DNA from 3 places in the Peribacillus sp. SIMBA_075 genome. Region 2 is predicted to be linked to each of the others. Evidence: riboswitches for the same ligand, from Rfam matches in the RefSeq annotation. Region 2 holds a riboswitch; each other region holds the start of a gene.
What was found. Region 2 has a riboswitch for glycine ahead of SB775_RS07435 (amino acid permease). Riboswitches for the same ligand answer to the same signal wherever they lie in the genome.

Region 1 (6,121 bases), on a different contig from region 2:
TTTGGAAATATTATATACACTGCTCATCATCTTAGGAGTGGTTATTGCGTATTCACTTTTTAATTGGTACCGCCAGCGTAAAATCGTTAAAACATTAACACAGGACGAATTTATCGCTAACTACAGAAAAGTGCAGCTAATCGATGTGCGGGAACCGAATGATTTCGATAATGGCCATATCTTAGGCGCAAGAAACATCCCTATGACGCAAATGAAAACCCGCTTGGTCGAAATTAGGCCGGACAAGCCTGTATATTTGTACGCTCAAAGCGAAATCATCAGCGGAAGAGCTGCAGCCATGCTATACAAAAAGGGCTACAGGGAACTTTTTCACTTAAAGGGCGGTTTCAAGATGTGGACCGGGAAAATCAAAGCAAAGAAATAAGACCCCATCTCCGCATGGGCTCTTTTAAATTAAAAAGCCTTCATACGCATCATGCGTGCTCCAGGAAAATGAAAGTTAACTGTTCGACTTTAATGAATTCTTACATAAACATGAAAAATCCCCGCCGGCAGGCAGGGATTTTTTTCGTGTAAGCTATCAGTCTATGCTTGATAGCGCAGAATAGGTTTTCTTGCAGCAAGAGTTTCATCAAGCCGCTTAATAACGGTTGTATGCGGAGCTTCCTGAACGATTTCCGGGGTTTCTTCCGCTTCCTTGGCAATCTGGATCATTGCATCGATGAATGCATCCAGCGTTTCTTTTGACTCGGTTTCAGTCGGTTCTATCATCATTCCTTCTTCCACGTTCAACGGGAAGTAAATGGTTGGAGGATGATACCCGAAATCCAGCAATCTTTTTGCTATATCGAGGGTCCTTACCCCTAATTTCTTTTGCCTGCGTCCGCTTAATACGAATTCATGCTTACAATGACGATTATATGGTAAGTCAAAAAATGGTTCCAACCTACGCATCATATAATTGGCATTGATGACCGCATTCTCTGTGACGGCTTTAAGGCCATCAGGACCCATTGAACGAATGTACGTATAAGCTCTAACATTTATCCCGAAGTTCCCATAGTATGGTTTTACCCTGCCAATGGATTGCGGGCGGTCATAATCAAGAACGAATTGCTCATCTTGTTTTACAACAAGCGGTTTAGGCAAGTAGGGAATCAAATCCGACTTTACCCCTACAGGGCCGGAACCCGGACCGCCGCCGCCATGCGGACCTGTGAATGTTTTATGGAGATTTAAGTGAACCACATCAAAGCCCATATCACCCGGGCGTGCTTTTGATAGGACTGCATTCAGATTGGCTCCGTCATAGTAAAGCTTCCCACCTGCATCATGGACAAGTTGTGCCATTTCCAAAATGTTCTCTTCAAACAATCCCAATGTATTGGGGTTCGTCAGCATCAAGGCCGCCGTATCCGGTCCGACAACACGCTTTAAATCTTCAAGGTCGACTAACCCATTTTCATCGGACTTCACTGTAATCGTTTCAAGTCCGGCAACAGTTGCAGATGCAGGATTCGTACCGTGTGCAGAATCAGGTACGATCACTTTCGTCCGTTCTGTATCGCCATTCGCTTCGTGAAAAGCGCGAATCATCATCAACCCTGTCCATTCACCGTGTGCACCTGCTGCAGGTTGTAATGTCACTAGATCCATTCCTGTGATTTCCGTTAAATGTTCCTGCAAATCAAATAATAGTTCCAAGGCTCCCTGGACTGTAGTCGGGTCTTGATATGGATGGATATGGGCGAAACCGTTATAGCGTGCCACATTTTCATTTATTTTCGGATTATATTTCATCGTGCATGAACCCAGCGGATAAAAACCCGAATCCACCCCATGATTCCGTTTGGAAAGTGCTGTATAGTGACGCATGATATCCAGTTCGGACACCTCAGGAAGCTCTGCCTCTTCTTCACGGATGTAGTCGGCAGGAAGAATTTCTTCGAGCGGAATAGTTGCAACATCCATTTCTGGCAGACTGTACCCGATTCGACCGGAAGTGCTGATTTCAAAAATGAGTGATTGATCTTGATTATTCATGTTGATCCCCCAATTCCTGCGCAAGTGCATCGATTTCTTCTTTTGTTCTAAGTTCCGTTACCGCAACCAGCATATGGTCTTTCAGCTCAGGATAAACCGTCCCTAAATCGAAGCCGCCAATCATCCCTTTTTCAAAAAGGTTTTTATTGATTTCTGAAAACGAAGCAGGCAGTTTAATGACAAATTCATTGAACGAAGGACCGTCGAACATCACTTCTATCCCTTTTGCCTTTATAGCTTTTTTCGCATAGTGTGCTTTTTGAATATTTTGCACGGCCATTTCTTTGACACCCTTTTTCCCAAGCGCCGTCATTGCAACAGAAGCTGCCAAGGCATTCAACGCTTGATTGGAACAAATGTTGGATGTGGCCTTATCACGGCGAATGTGCTGTTCACGAGCTTGAAGCGTCAACACAAAGCCCCTTTTTCCATTTTCATCCACCGTTTGACCGACGAGCCGGCCCGGAACTTTCCGAACAAGTTTATTAGTAACGGCAAAATATCCACAGTGAGGTCCCCCGAATGCCGCTGGAATGCCGAATGGCTGAGCATCTCCCGTTACGATATCTGCACCGAGTGAACCTGGGGGTGTCAAAGCCCCCAGTGCAAGCGGATTACTGGAAACGATAAACATGGACTTGGCGCCATGAATGATTTCTTCCATTTCTTTCAATGGCTCTATCCGTCCAAAAAAATTCGGATATTGCACAATCACTCCTGCAATGTCATCATTCATTAATTCCTTTAAAGCAGCCATGTCCGTCACACCGTCTTTATAAGGAATTTCAATCACTTCCACGCGTTGCCCTTTCGCATATGTCTTCACAACTTCTCTTGATTCAGGATGAACTGCTCCTGAAATGAGAATCTTCTTGCGCCGAGTCTGACCTGAAGCAAGCATGGCCGCCTCAGCCAGCGAAGTCCCGCCGTCATACATGGAGGAGTTAGCTACGTCCATACCCGTCAACTCACAAATCATCGTTTGATATTCAAAGATGGCCTGCAGCTCACCCTGTGAAATTTCGGGCTGATAGGGAGTATAAGCCGTATAAAATTCAGAACGGGAAAGAACGTGATCGACGATGACCGGTGCATAATGGTCATAGACACCCGCACCAAGGAAGGAAGCATAGTTTTTAAGATCCGCATTCTTGGCAGCAAGCCTTGATAATTCTTTCATTAATGCAGGTTCCGATTTAGCAGGTTTGATATCGTATTCTCCTTGAAAGCGAACACTTTCAGGGATATCATTGAAAAGTTCTTCAACAGCAGGTACCCCTATAACTTCCAGCATTTCTTGTTTATCTTGCTCTGTCATGGGTAAATAACGATGTTTCATCTAATGACCATTCCCCTCTATTTACGTGGTTTTTTATAAAAAGGTGTTTGTATTATAACGGCTTTCAAACGTTTGGAACGGATTTCCACTTCAATTTCCGCATCCAGCACCGAATATTCCTTATCGATAAGTACCAATCCTACGTTTTTCTTCAACGTTGGTGATTGGGTACCAGTCGTGACCTCCCCAATGACTTTGTCCCCGCTGTAGACCTTATACCCATGACGAGGAATGCCACGGTCAATCATTTCAATTCCCACAAGCTTCCGGGGTGCCCCTTTCTCCTTTTGTTCAGCAAGAACGGCTTTCCCGAAAAAATCGGCTTCCTTATCCACTTTTACCGCAAAACCAATCCCGGCTTCTATTGGAGTAATGTCCGCTGAAAGCTCCTGCCCATACAGCGGCAGTTTCGCTTCAAAACGCAGGGTATCACGAGCACCTAAACCAATCGGCTGTATCCCTTCTTCCTTTCCGGCATCCATTATCGCCTTCCAAAGGGCAGGGCCGTTTTCACTGTCGCTATATATTTCAAAACCATCTTCACCAGTATATCCAGTACGGGATACCAATGTGGAGATACCATTTATCATGACATTCTCCTTGAACTTGAAAAATCCAATTTCACTTAAGGCAGTATTTTCTGAAAGTTTTTGCAATATCTTCTCTGCAGATGGTCCTTGAAGTGCTAGCTGTATATAGTCACTCGATACATTCGTAATCTGGGCATCTTCCGTTAGATTAGCTTGCAGCCAATCGAAATCTTTTTCTGTATTCGCTGCATTGACCACGAGCAGATAGTCGTCTTCCGCCCTTTTATAAACGATGAGATCATCAACCGTCCCGCCGTTTTCATAACACATGGCCGAATATTGGGCACCGCCCGTTTGCAGCTTTGATATATCATTAGTCAGCATCTTCTGTAAAAAGGAAAGGCTCCCAGGACCCTTAACATCAACTTCCCCCATATGCGATACATCGAACAGACCCGCTTTTGTACGTACGGCTTCATGTTCGTCCTTTATACCCGAAAATTGGACAGGAAGTTCCCAGCCGCCAAAATCAATCGTTTTCCCTCCGTATTCACGATAAACCTCAAATAGTGGTGTTCTTTTTAAATTGGTCAAAAAATGACCCCCCTCAGATTTTTTAAAATTAAATTGGCTTCATTATCAAAGCTTTTTGTCCTTACGCATCAGATATTCTGATTCATGATGTAAAAAAAGCACAAAAAAGGACAGAGAAAGCCCGTTTGAGCTTTTTCTCTGTCCTGAAACCTGAAAGTTTACCTATATAATAGGTTTTCCCCTTTGGTGGCCGTCCCAAACGGGCGGCGCTCTCCAGAGTTGCGTCCAATAAGAGTTCTTTTGCCTGAGAGATTCACTGCTAAGTTTGCTCCTTCGGCGCTACATCCGTAGTCTCTCCCCTTATCTTCACCCGCATATTATGGTCTACCAATGAAATTAAGCGAATAAGCCCCACCCATTAGTAAAACCTTTGAGCATCATAGAATGCATTCTCTGCCAAATCTCCAAAAACTCCAGAAAAACGTTTAAATGATCTCCTTCGGTAATCTTGGATAAAGCAGGTACCTATAGCCCATACTAAGAAAACGCGAATTGCAAATCGATACAAAAATTCTTTTTAGCGTTTGGAAATTGGAATTTTCTAAATATACTTATATCCTACCCTAAGAAACTTATCTCTGCAATATCTTTTGAAGAGAAATATTTTTCTTACTTCACATATGAAATGTTCGGTTTTTGACCTTATATTAAGGAATTTATGATTTAAGAGGGAGTTATTTCTATGAAAATCAATATATCCTTCAATTCTGAATGGAATGACGAGTTTTTACAAAAGGTGGAAAATGATGGTCCATGGGGAAATTGGGAGCTTTATAAGTTGGCGGTTAAAATGGAGGAAAATCTCATCATTCCTGATTTTGAAGGTTTACAGGCACCCAAGCACCTTCCTCAGTTAACCCCGCTTCCCCATCAATTGGAAGCTGCAAAGCAAGTGGTGGAAAAGATGAATGGAAAGGCCATTTTAGCAGATGAAGTAGGTCTCGGAAAAACAATTGAAGCCGGCTTGATCCTAAAGGAGTATATGATCAGAGGCCTTGTAAAGAAGGTATTGATCCTTGTACCAGCTTCCCTTGTAACACAATGGGCTTTTGAATTGAATACGAAGTTTCATATTCCGGCAGTCGTTCAGAGAAAAAGTTATGTATGGGACTCCTGTGATGTGGTCATTTCATCCATTGATACAGCGAAACGCGCTCCACATCGTGATATCATTTTCAATCAGGAATATGACTTCATCATCATTGATGAAGCTCATAAACTTAAAAATAATAAGACGAAGAACTATGAATTCGTCCAAAATCTGAAAAAGAAATTTTGTTTACTCCTGACAGCTACTCCCATTCAAAATAAAGTCGAGGAAATTTTTCACCTCGTTTCGTTATTGAAACCAGGCCACTTGGGAAATGCCTCACTCTTTTCGGAAAAATATAAAGGGAAAGGACGGAACATAATTGAAGATGAACACCTAAAGGAATTGGTCAACACTGTGATGATTCGAAACCGGCGGGCCGATACTGGTATTGAATGGACAAAAAGGCATGTGGAAACCATCACCATTGAATTTTCTCCAACCGAGCAGGCATTGTACGATGCAGTTTCAAAATTCAAACCTATTTCTGATGGAACAAAAGGAAGCGCCTTTTCAGCTCTCACTCTCCAAAGAGAAGCCTGCAGCAGCAGAGAGGCGGTCTTT
Region 2 (6,121 bases):
ATGGCTCAGTTCATCTAGTGGCGGAACCGATGTTTGTGCCGGATTTGTAGGTGGTGTTCCAACATTACCTGTAAGAATCGGGGAGATACAAGGAAGGGCATTAGGTGTTCGTGCAGAAGCCTTTGATGAACAAGGTCAATCATTGATTAATGAAGTCGGTGAATTGGTCATTACTAAACCGATGCCGTCCATGCCGCTTTACTTCTGGAATGATCAAGACGGGTCAAGATATTACGAGAGTTATTTCGATACGTATCCTGGAATATGGAAACATGGAGATTGGATAAAGATCGACGACAAGGGCAGCTGCGTCATTTATGGACGTTCCGACTCGACCATTAACCGTTCTGGTGTACGGATGGGGACTAGCGATATCTACCGCGTCGTCGAAGCGATCGATGAAGTTATGGAAAGCCTTGCCATTGATAGAGAAGTGCTTGGCCGCGGTTCTTCCTTGCTGCTGTTCGTCGTCCTTAAGCCTGGTAAAATCCTGGATGCAGCATTGACATCGAAAATCAATGAACAAATCCGAGGACATGTGTCCCCTCGTTTTATCCCAGACCAGATCCATGTCGTTGAACAAATACCTAAAACCTTGAACGGAAAGAAAATGGAAGTACCGATACGCAAAGTGTTGCTAGGTTTCGAGTTTGATAAAGTGGTGAATGCAGACTCCATGGGAAATCCAGAATCGCTTCAGTTTTTCAAAGAATTAGCTCTCGAGTTGAATGAGAAAAAAATATTCTGACATCCCAGGCGGAGCAAAAAGCTCCGTCTTTTTTATAAGACTTTATGAGTTTATTCTCATAAGGTCTTTTTTTGTTTCTGGAGGTGATAAATTTCTAAATATAAAGGGAAAGACCAAGTTCAGCATATAGAAATTGCTAGAGATATTGCTGAAAGTTTCCATCATAACTATGGGGGAACATTCCTATTACTAGAGTACAAAATACAAGAAGAGACTGCTGTATTACCTGGATTAGATAGTCGGAAAATGAGTAAAAGGTATTATAATATAATTCCATCCATTGAAGAGCCAAAAAGTTACAAAAACTCATAAATAAAATCAAAACTAATTCATTACCAAAAGAAACACCAAAAGATCCCGATACATCTATTATATTCACATCTTATACTGAAACTGAAAAGATAAAAGAGCAAAATTTACAAGGAATTGGCTGAGGTGAAGCCAAAAAAGAATTGTTTAATGTAATGAATAGATTTAATGAAGTATCGCGCGAGAAATATAATGAATTAATGTCTTCTCCAAAAACTCTGGATAAAAATTTAAAAGAATGAACAGATAAAGCAATAGAAATTAGTGTACCATTCTTAAAAGACATTAGAAGTAAGATTGGTATCAGGTGAGAAATTTGACTTATAAGGTATTTTGGACAAATGTACTAAACTAGCGGTAGCTTTTCTTTATAAGGGGAAAGCTTATAAAAAGGCAGGTTAGTGAAACTTCCCTGAGTAATTGATAAACTTAAAACACATTTGAACTAAAGTTTACTCATTATGGAGAGCAGGGATAGATCATCTTCACTTTTATTTATTTGGAAGAGACACTGGAATAATCAAATTTACCTTAGAGATATTCAGATGCTTTTAAAAAAACTATTATCAATTAAAGGTTAAATTATCTAAAACATTCATTCTTGACATATGATCTTATCCTGAAAAAAAGACAAGTTGGTCGTGGATTTTATTCATTCCAATCAGGTATGTTATCACTTGGTTATTAGTAGCCGTGCTTGCGATGATTCGTGTTGAAGAGTAAAAATTACAAAATTTGGACTTGGAATTTAATATTATCTATTATCTATTATCTTTTTGGTGCCAAAAGATGCCGGTAAAACATCTAATGCTTCTAAAAAATCACCGCTGGTAGTAAGCGGAACCCTATTGCAGAATAATTAGCAGTTGGAAATGTAAAACGCTACATATAGTGGCGTTTTCAAAAAATAATGAAGGAATGAAGAGATTATGAGAAGTGAATTAATGGAAATTCTAGAATCCCGTAAAGAGGAAATGATTAAAATTCGTAGGCACCTACACGAAAATCCTGAGCTTTCTTTTAAAGAAGAAAAGACAGCTCAATATATTATTGATTTTTATAAAGAAAAGGACGTAGAAGTTCAATCTAATGTAGGTAATGGATACGGAGTTATCGTGACCATTAAAGGTGGAAAGCCTGGAAAAAACATCGGTCTTCGAGCTGATTTTGATGCACTTCCAATCGTTGAAGAAACGAATATAGCCTTTAAATCAAAAAATGAAGGCGTTATGCATGCGTGTGGTCATGATGGACATACTGCCTACTTATTAGTCTTAGCCGATTGCCTCATTCAATTAAAAGATGAAATTCCAGGTACAATCAAAATTATTCATCAGCATGCGGAGGAAGTTCCGCCAGGCGGGGCAAAGAGTATTGTAGAATCCGGGGTGCTTGACGATTTAGATAATATATTTGGCATCCATCTGCTGCCAATGGACGAAGCAGGAGTTGTTGGTTATCATGCTGGATATTCTTTTAACGGCAGGGCTTATTTGAAATTAAAAGTTCAAGGTAGAGGTGGACACGGTTCTTCACCACATCTAGCGAATGATGCCATTGTCGCTGGTGCTCATTTTGTTACCGCTGCTCAAACGATTATTAGCCGTCGATTAAGTCCTTTTGATATTGGTGTGATTACGATTGGATCTTTTGATGGAAAAGGAACATTTAATATAATTAAAGACAGCGTAGAGCTTGAAGGCGATATTCGTTATATGACTGTTGAAACAAGAGATAAAATTGAAAAAGAAGTTAAACGTCTTGTAAAAGGACTTGAAGAAGAATTTGGTGTAACATGTGATCTAACTTATACGAATGACTATCCACCTTTATATAATGATCCTGAATTAACAGGAAAGGTTGCCGAGTCACTTAAGAATGCAAATGATAAAGATATTAAAGAAGTAAAGGAATTTCCAGCAATGCCGCCATCTGAAGACTTTGCTTACTATGCTGAAAAAATTCCTTCCTGCTTCTTTTACATTGCTTGTACACCTAAAGGAGTAGAAAAACCTTATTTTAATCATAATCCTAAATTTGATATCGATGAAGATGCCCTTCTCGTGGCAGCAAAAGCAGTAGGATATGTTGTTTGTGGTTATTATGAGTTAGATTAGGAAAAAGAATAGAATATTTGTAAGACGTGGTACAGATGATGACATGCTTTGCTGTATTAGATAATTCTATTGATAATAAGCAACTGATACCGAGAAAGGCTAAAGAATGGGTTGTAGCTGATAGTCGGATCTCTCCGTGTGAAGGGAAACTTTCATGCATGGTGGATGGAGTGGCTAACGGGAAAAGGCAATGATAACTTCGAATTTTCACCTATTTTTATGAATGGGAATACAAATAAATCATCCCCTTTTATAAAAGAATGCTTCAATTGAATTTCTATAAGGGCGTGTTTTGATAAATCTAAACACGCCCTTATAATCTGTTATTTTATCAGGGTAAGGCATAGATTTGATCATACTTTATAGACATGTTTTAAAAGGTGCCTGCTAACCAAATTAAAGTCCCATTTTGACGCTGGTAAACAGTAATGGAAAATCGTTTTGTGAACACGTCAAGTATTGTAGAATAATTATTTACCTTTGGGTTTTTTGGCCGAAAAGATAGATGTGGTTCAATACCAAAAGTTATAGTTTCAGCTCCTAAATACTTGGTCTTTTCTTTTTAATCTGGACAAAACTGTAAACTATACTACTTAGGAGTATTCATTAACTCCCTTTCATGCGAAATTCCAAATAAAGGATTCTTAAATCCTCCTTTTTTGTATTTGGTTCGAATACATAATGATTTAACAAAGAAAGTGAAAATAAATACGTGATGATAAATATAAACCTTATTGATCTAAATTATGTTATTCTATTTCTGTTTACAACAGTCCGTCTGCAAAACTGAAATGGGGGTAAGAGGTAAATGGATAAGGAAAAGGAAATCAAACTAAAGAAACCAAAGAAGTCGTGGGTATGGGTTCTAGCAATTATCATCATTGCTAATATAGCAGGTGGTGGGGGCAAAGAGGAAGTTGCAAAAGAGAAAGCTTCTGCAACTACTGCTGAACTTAGGGAGGAAGCTTCTAACCAATCTTTACTGCTGCAAGCATTCTCGCGTGTCGCGAATTTTCTCTTTTTCCATACATCAATTATGTTAAAACTATAGACTTATGTAATTTCCTATCTTGAAAATTTAGCCTTATAGTCAATCGGAAAAATGTAAAAATGTTTCGCTTATACATAAGCTTGTTTGGATTCCTTGCAAATGGAAAAGCAGCTAATAAGTTTGATTTTTCGTAGCTAATAACTTCTAAAATATATACTGTTCATAAAGTTGAAAATTGTCTGTGGTGAAATTTCAGAAAATAAAGTTTTTTCAGATAAGCGTTGAAATGTCCATTAAAAACCGATAGTATACAACTATTAAAACAACTTTATATCAGCGGATGATGATTGTGGGAGAGACTAAACATTGTTTAGCACCGAAGGAGCAAACCCTAAAAAGCAGGGGACTAATCTCTCAGGTAAAAGGACTACAATAGGACGCGTCTCTGAAGAGAGCCATAGGCCACCGAAGGAGTTAAACTCTCAGGTAAAAGGACAGAGGAAGGTAGGAAAATCCCTATCTTTCCTCTGTCCTTTTTTTATTAGGAAAGATAAAAAGAAAGGAGGTGCATTAAGGTCTGTGATAAATGAGTCTATCTTTTGATTTGTACAATTAACGCTATATTTTCAAAAAGGTTGGTAGATCTATTTCACTATATCTAGTACCTATCCAAGAAAGCGCTTACAGTGGTGGACAGTTTCCCAGTACGCTAATAATTCACACTCATTGAAAGACAGACTCTTTATTGGGAAAAAATCCAAGTATCCTATAAAAGTAGAAAGTGGGAATTCGTATGCAGGAACAAAAGTTAGATAGAGGGCTAAAAAACAGGCACGTACAACTCATCGCTATTGGTGGGGCAATCGGAACGGGATTATTTCTTGGAGCAGGAAAATCTATTCATTTAGCCGGGCCATCCATTTTAATTGCTTACATGATTACAGGCGTCATTTGCTTTTTAATCATGCGCGCACTTGGAGAACTACTCTTATCTAATTTGCACTATCACTCCTTTGTCGACTTTGTAAGAGACTATTTAGGTAATATGGCGGCATTTGTAACCGGCTGGACCTACTGGTTTTGCTGGATTTCAATCGCAATGGCCGACTTAACAGCAGTTGGTCTTTATACTCAATACTGGTTTCCCTCTGTACCACAGTGGATGCCAGGATTAATTGCACTTGTCATTCTGCTATTTATGAATCTTGCAACGGTAAAACTTTTTGGCGAAATGGAGTTCTGGTTCGCATTAATTAAAGTCATAGCTATTCTAGCACTAATTGTTATCGGTATTTTCATGATTATTAAAGGCTTTTCCACTGATTCAGGTTCAGCAAGTTTCACGAATCTATGGAGTCACGAAGGTATCTTCCCAAATGGAATAAATGGTTTTATCCTCTCATTCCAGATGGTAGTGTTTGCGTTTGTTGGCATTGAACTTGTAGGACTAACAGCAGGTGAAACAGAGGATCCAGAAAAAGTTATCCCCAAAGCGATCAATAATATTCCTATTCGGATTATAATTTTCTACATTGGCGCACTTATTGTCATTATGAGTGTTTATCCGTGGAACGCAATCATCCCAACGGAAAGCCCATTCGTCCAAGTATTTGTGGCTGTAGGTATCGCTGGAGCTGCTGGTATCATCAATTTTGTCGTCTTAACATCGGCGGCTTCGGCATGTAACAGTGCAATCTTCAGTACAAGCCGGATGGTATACTCACTTGCCAAAGATAAAAATGCACCTGTACCGTTTGCAAAACTTAATGACCGTAAAGTACCTTCCAATGCATTGGTCTTTTCAACGGTTGTCATTTTAATTTCCGTTGTTTTGAATTATTTAATGCCTGAAGGAGTATTTACCTTGATTACAAGTATTTCTACAGTATGTTTCATTTTTATTTGGGGAATTACAGTCATCAGCCATTTGAAATATCGTAAAACAAGACCAGATCT
Region 3 (6,121 bases), on a different contig from region 2:
ATTTGAAAAAATTAGGCGAATGAAGGCTCAAAAAACAAACATTCGATTTTTAGAACATATGTTAAAACCTATAATCATTTCCCTTAAACATTATACTTAAAAACCTTAAATAGCCTATATGTGCAAAAATGAACCGTTCATTTTTTACAAATTATATCCCAAAACCATTTACATAGAATTCATGCCTAGTTAGGAAAATCTCATTTTCTGCCAAAGAAAATACTTGAATACTCCATAGCTTTATTGAGAATTTTTTCTACAATAACTGTTCTTTCCTCAAAAAAAGTCATGCACAAGTTGGGAAAAAGCCTGAGGGATGAAGATTTCTCTTTATCTCTCTTTGTTTTGTCCACAATTTATGCACAACTTTAATTAGTGTCTATTATATTTATACTAAGGGGAAACACACTCGGCAAAGCTCGAGTCATGAACGTAGATTAACCAAGATGATCTCCCAAAATCCTTATTATAGAAAAACTCGTATCACTCATCTTTTTATCGAAATGGCACGAGACTTCTTAACTGGAAATCTCATCATCGGATTTAGCATCCAATGGTATTCGTTTATCCATTTTCAGCATGTAATAACTTACTACGACCAATGCTAGGAAAACGATCCCGACAACCAAGGAAATCCTTGTACTGGGATTGATCCACATACCCACCAGCACCATCAGTAAAAAGGCAATTGTCGCATAATTACTGTAAGGGGCAAACGGCATTTTGAACGGATGTTTCTCCATTTCAGCAGCATTTACCTTTCTGAATTTAAGCTCACTGATAAGTATGACAAACCATGGAATCATTCCGGGTAAAACACTCGCACTGTACACATAAAGGAATAATTCCGGCGGTGCAAGGTAATTCAGGACAACCCCGATACCCAATCCTAATAGTACAGCGATCGTACAATATGCCGGCACTCCACTTTTAGATACTTTTGCAAAGATTTTAGGAGCTTGGCCATTCAATGCCAGCGTGTAAAGCATACGCCCTGCACTGAAGATCCCACTGTTGCATCCGGACATTGCCGCAGTGATTACGACAAAGTTAATGATTCCTGCAGCTGCTGTGATACCGATTTTAGCAAAGGTTGAAACGAATGGACTTCCGATGTCATCTAGTTTATCCCATGGATAAACCGTCACGATGACGAATATAGCGCCAATATAGAAAATTAAAATGCGCCATATGATTGATTGGATCGCTTTTGTTACGGTCTTCGTTGGATTCTTCGCTTCTCCGGCCGCGATGCCGATGAGCTCAACGCCTTGATAGGAAGCCACAACAAGGGAAAGCGCAAAGAAGAATCCTGTCCAGCCTCCCGTAAAGAAGCCGCCATTTGCCCAAAGATTCGATAATCCAATTGCATCTCCGCCATTCCCTATTCCAAAGAAAATAAGGCCAAGGCCGGCAACGATCATCAATACAATCGTTATTATTTTTATAAGCGCAAACCAAAATTCAAATTCCCCGAAAGATTTTACGGAAATGAGGTTGGCTGCCCCCAAGATGATCATGGCGACCACACCTGGTATCCAAGCTGGTAACTCCGGGAACCAATACTGCATATACATTCCAACGGCGATGATTTCGGACATTCCTACGATTACCCATTGAAACCAATTGCTCCAAGCAGTCATATAACCTGCCAAAGGATGTATATAGCTGCTTGCAAAGGATGCAAAAGAACCCGTAGTCGGTTCTAAATATAGCATCTCCCCCATAGAACGCATGATGAAAAATATAAATATACCTGCGATGGCATATGCAAGCATTACAGAAGGCCCTGTCCATTTGATCGTGCTCGCCGATCCCATGAATAACCCGACCCCAATGGTTCCGCCCAAAGCTATCATTTGAATGTGACGTGCCTCCAGCCCTCTCTTTAATTCCTTGTTTGACATGATTAACTCCCCCAGATGCAAAATTAGCAGCAATGCTCTTCCATCCTTACCGCCAATCGACTCTATTTATTATTGTGGTTAGAAATGCCTTATCGTAATCATATAAATAACACTTTAATTTTGTTTTCTTATCTTATAATAGTAAATACTCTGTAAAAACACAAATGTATTTTTCAAAAAAACAGTTGTCAAATATATCTTGGCGATTTTTCCTATCTTAAAATACTTTTTTTTAAAAAGTGAATCAGTATTTTATAATAGTGATTACACAAAAAAAAGAGTAGAAAACAATCACTTCTGCTTTGAACCATTCAAAGTCTTTTCAAGTGAACGTTTAAAAAAATTAAAACCATTTCAATGTGTTATAAACCTCTTATAAGACTGGCTAACTCCCAAAAAAAATTGTTGACCTTCAGAAAAATAGATGATAGAATTCCAATATTATTTTATAAGTATAATGAATGCTTCAGCAGTGGAAGATCACCGCAGACAGACATTTTTACACAACCGCATACAAGCAAGCGATGAATGCTATGGATGACACTATAGCAGGAGCAGCTTCTGGAGAGACTGTACAAGATGCAGCGCCGAAGGATTCACAATCTCAGGCAAAAGGACAGAAGAGTAACGAATGATAAATTGTTATTCTGAACCCTTTAAGAGATTGGTATATCCAATCTCTTTTTTTATTGTCCACTTTGTGATTGGACTTAAAACAACAATCGTGAAAACCATTGGCAAGCTGGGTGAAAAAATCACGTCCTTCTCCAAGACCATGCAGGTTTGAAATCATTCACTACCAAGACTATAAAAGACGGGGGCGTACGAATTGGCTAAACAGGAATTAAAAAGAGATTTAAAAAATCGTCATGTACAACTTATTGCAATAGGAGGAACCATTGGTACCGGTTTATTTTTGGGATCCGGAAAAGCCATACAAATGGCAGGTCCATCCATCATCTTCTCCTATCTAATAATTGGAATTGCCTTGTTTTTTGTGATGAGAGCCCTAGGCGAATTGCTCTTATCCAATGCAGGATATACGTCATTCACTGAATTCGCAACCGAATATGTCGGCCCATGGGCTGGCTTCGTGACCGGTTGGACATATTGGTTCTGTTGGATCATGACCGCAATGGCCGATATCATAGCTGTCGGTGTCTATATACAATACTGGTTCGATATCCCTCAATGGATACCAGCTCTAATATGCCTTGTCATTCTGTTAGGATTGAACCTATTGACCGTTAAGTTATTTGGCGAATTGGAATTCTGGTTTGCCATCATAAAAGTAATCACGATCATCACCTTGATATTCGTAGGAATCATTCTCTTGGCCATCGGCTTCAATACCAATACGGGAACGGTTTCCCTAACGAACCTATGGACTCATGGAGGCATGTTCCCAAATGGAATTTCCGGATTCCTGTTATCTTTACAGCTGGTCGTCTTCTCCTTTGTAGGTGTCGAATTGGTCGGGGTTTCAGCAGCAGAAACGGCGAACCCGAGAAAGAACATTCCGTCTGCCATCAATAAAATCCCAGTCCGGATTTTACTTTTCTATGTAGGTGCCATATTCGTCATTCTCTGTGTCAACCCTTGGACACAACTGAATGCCACGAGCAGCCCATTTGTAGAAGTCTTTGCGCTAATCGGCATTCCTGTCGCTGCGGGGATCATCAATTTCGTCGTTTTGACATCAGCTGCTTCTGCATGCAATAGCGGTTTATTTTCAACAAGCCGAATACTCTATACGTTAAGCAGGAATGGAGAAGCCCCTGCTAAACTGGAAAAATTAAATCAACAGGCTGTTCCTAGCAATGCCTTATTAACATCAACAATCGTTGTATCACTAGGAGCATTGTTAAGCAAACTGATACCGGAACAGGCATTTACCGTTGTGACAACCATCAGTGCCATCTGTTTCATATGGGTATGGAGCATCATCTTGATCTCACATATCAAATATTCGAAAACACGGCCGGACCTAAGAGCCGAATCAACTTTCAGGGCTCCTTTTACACCCTTTATCAATTACGCCATTTTAGGATTATTCCTGTTCATCCTTATTGTTATGCTTTTCGCTGAAGCCACACGGCTATCACTGCTCATGACGCCAATCTGGTTCATGGTCTTGGTGATACTATATAACTATCAGAAAAAAAGATAGTAAAAGGATAAAGCCTTGAACTCTATAAGAATTCAAGGCTTTATCTTTTATCAGCGGCTCTGTTGCTAAAAATATATCAAGCAACTGCATTAAATTTCATATCAAAATAGTGTAAGCTTATATTTATCATCGGTTCCTTATCAAAGAAGGAATATCCGTCATGTATGAATTTTCCATCCAGTTTGGTTCACCCATCCATCAGTGGCACTGAAGTAAAACCCCCATTGTTGGACGTTTCACTTTATTTAAAACGGAGGGGTTTGTTTAATGAAGATTCTATATATCCTTACTCTAGTTCCTTTTATAGGCATACTAGGATTTCTGCCTTTTGTTAATAGAATAGAACCTTATGTATTAGGGATGCCTTTCAATATGTTCTGGATGGCTATGTGGGTGGTCCTTACCTCTGCCATCTTGGGCATCATGTATAAGCTGGATCCCCGGAATCGGGAAGGTGACCAGGAATGAATATTGCCCTCATAATCATTTTAGCTTTTTTACTACTATCGATATTTTTAGGCATTCGTTCTTCAAAAGGAAAAGATATGAACTTGGAACAATGGACGGTGGGCGGACGCGGTTTTGGTGCAATATTCGTCTTCCTGCTGATGGCTGGGGAAATCTATACGACCTTCTCCTTCCTTGGCGGCAGCGGCTGGGCCTATGGCAAGGGCGCACCCGCTCTATATGTTCTTATTTACATTACTTTGTCTTACGTATTATCCTATTGGCTCCTTCCTGAAATATGGAAATATGCCAAAGAAAATAAGCTGATGTCCCAATCCGATTTTTTTGTAAGCAAATATAAGAGTCCCAGTTTAGGAATTTTGGCTGCGCTTGTCGGTGTGGTGTCGATGATTCCAGTGATCGTCGTGCAGCTGAAAGGATTGGGGATCATTGTCTCAGAGGCATCTTATGGTGCAATCTCAATGTCTGCGGCGGTATGGATGGGGGCAATCGGCCTTACCATTTATGTAATGATTTCCGGTATACACGGCTCAGTCTGGACAGCAGTCATTAAAGATATCATGATGATCGCCATTATAGGATTCTTAGGAATTTATCTGCCCATTCATTACTTTGGTGGATTTCAGCCGATGTTCGAAGCAATTGATGCGGCCAAGCCTGGTTTTCTAAAGTTCCCCGAGCAGGGACTTAGCATATCATGGTTCATCTCCACGGTAATATTGCTCGTATTTGGTTTCTATATGTGGCCCCAAGTTTTCAGCGCGGTTTATTCAGCTCGCAGCGGGAAGGTATTTCGAAAAAATGCCATCATCAGCCCTTTATATACGCTCATGCTGTTATTCGTATTTTTTGTAGGGTTTACAGCTATATTGAAAGTGCCTGGACTCGTAGGGGCAGATGCAGACCTCTCATTGCTGCGCCTTTCGATCCAGACCTTTGACCCATGGTTTATAGGTATAATCGGCGGGGCTGGGTTGCTGACCGCATTGGTGCCGGGATCCATGCTTTTGTTGAGCGTCGCTACACTGCTCGCTAAAAACGTTTATAAGGAATTTGCACCTACAGTATCAGATCGCCACGTTGTAAGATTGGCAAAGATCCTTGTGCCAATCATTGCCCTTATAGCCGTCTACTTCACCTTAAACGGCGGCGAAACGATGTCAGCATTAATTCTCATGGGATACAGTCTCATCACACAGCTATTCCCGTCCCTTCTATTTAGTCTGAAGAAGAAAAAGAATCCAATCAATAAATATGGCGCAATCGCCGGCATCATCACCGGATTGGCCATCGTGATCTGCATTACACTCAGTCATTCAACAATAGGGACCCTGTTTCCATCCTTGCCACAAGCAGCGAAAGATTTGAATGTGGGAATCATCGCCTTGGCATTCAATTTCATTGTGATGATAACGGTAAGTCTTGCCCTCAGGAATCATGCGGTTCAGTTGGAACCAAAATCCGTTAACGATATTTGAAGCACTCATTGATGCTGATTATTTTGGAAATCCTGTGAATGAACATCGGAAGGCTCAGTCAAAAGACTGAGCCTTCCTTCGAATAATACAGTAATAAT

Region 1: it holds a riboswitch for glycine, as region 2 does, so the genes downstream of both, gcvT (glycine cleavage system aminomethyltransferase GcvT) here and SB775_RS07435 (amino acid permease) in region 2, are expected to answer to the same signal.
Region 3: it holds a riboswitch for glycine, as region 2 does, so the genes downstream of both, SB775_RS11520 (amino acid permease) here and SB775_RS07435 (amino acid permease) in region 2, are expected to answer to the same signal.

What each region holds. Positions count from the first base shown of each region.
Region 1 covers NZ_JAWRYN010000002.1:32,804-38,924, reverse strand. The annotation lists gene SB775_RS01920 (rhodanese-like domain-containing protein) at 2-385, shown strand; gene gcvPB (aminomethyl-transferring glycine dehydrogenase subunit GcvPB) at 547-2,004, opposite strand; gene gcvPA (aminomethyl-transferring glycine dehydrogenase subunit GcvPA) at 1,997-3,343, opposite strand; gene gcvT (glycine cleavage system aminomethyltransferase GcvT) at 3,361-4,467, opposite strand; glycine riboswitch at 4,604-4,686, opposite strand; glycine riboswitch at 4,690-4,777, opposite strand; gene SB775_RS01900 (DEAD/DEAH box helicase) at 5,150-6,121, shown strand, end outside.
Region 2 covers NZ_JAWRYN010000006.1:114,675-120,795, forward strand. The annotation lists gene SB775_RS07415 (acetoacetate--CoA ligase) at 1-748, shown strand, start outside; gene SB775_RS07420 (hypothetical protein) at 893-1,060, shown strand; gene SB775_RS07425 (amidohydrolase) at 1,987-3,174, shown strand; gene SB775_RS07430 (hypothetical protein) at 3,983-4,225, shown strand; glycine riboswitch at 4,506-4,605, shown strand; glycine riboswitch at 4,609-4,665, shown strand; gene SB775_RS07435 (amino acid permease) at 4,959-6,121, shown strand, end outside.
Region 3 covers NZ_JAWRYN010000012.1:30,854-36,974, reverse strand. The annotation lists gene SB775_RS11525 (amino acid permease) at 519-1,907, opposite strand; glycine riboswitch at 2,459-2,537, shown strand; gene SB775_RS11520 (amino acid permease) at 2,737-4,077, shown strand; gene SB775_RS11515 (DUF3311 domain-containing protein) at 4,345-4,545, shown strand; gene SB775_RS11510 (sodium:solute symporter family protein) at 4,542-6,023, shown strand.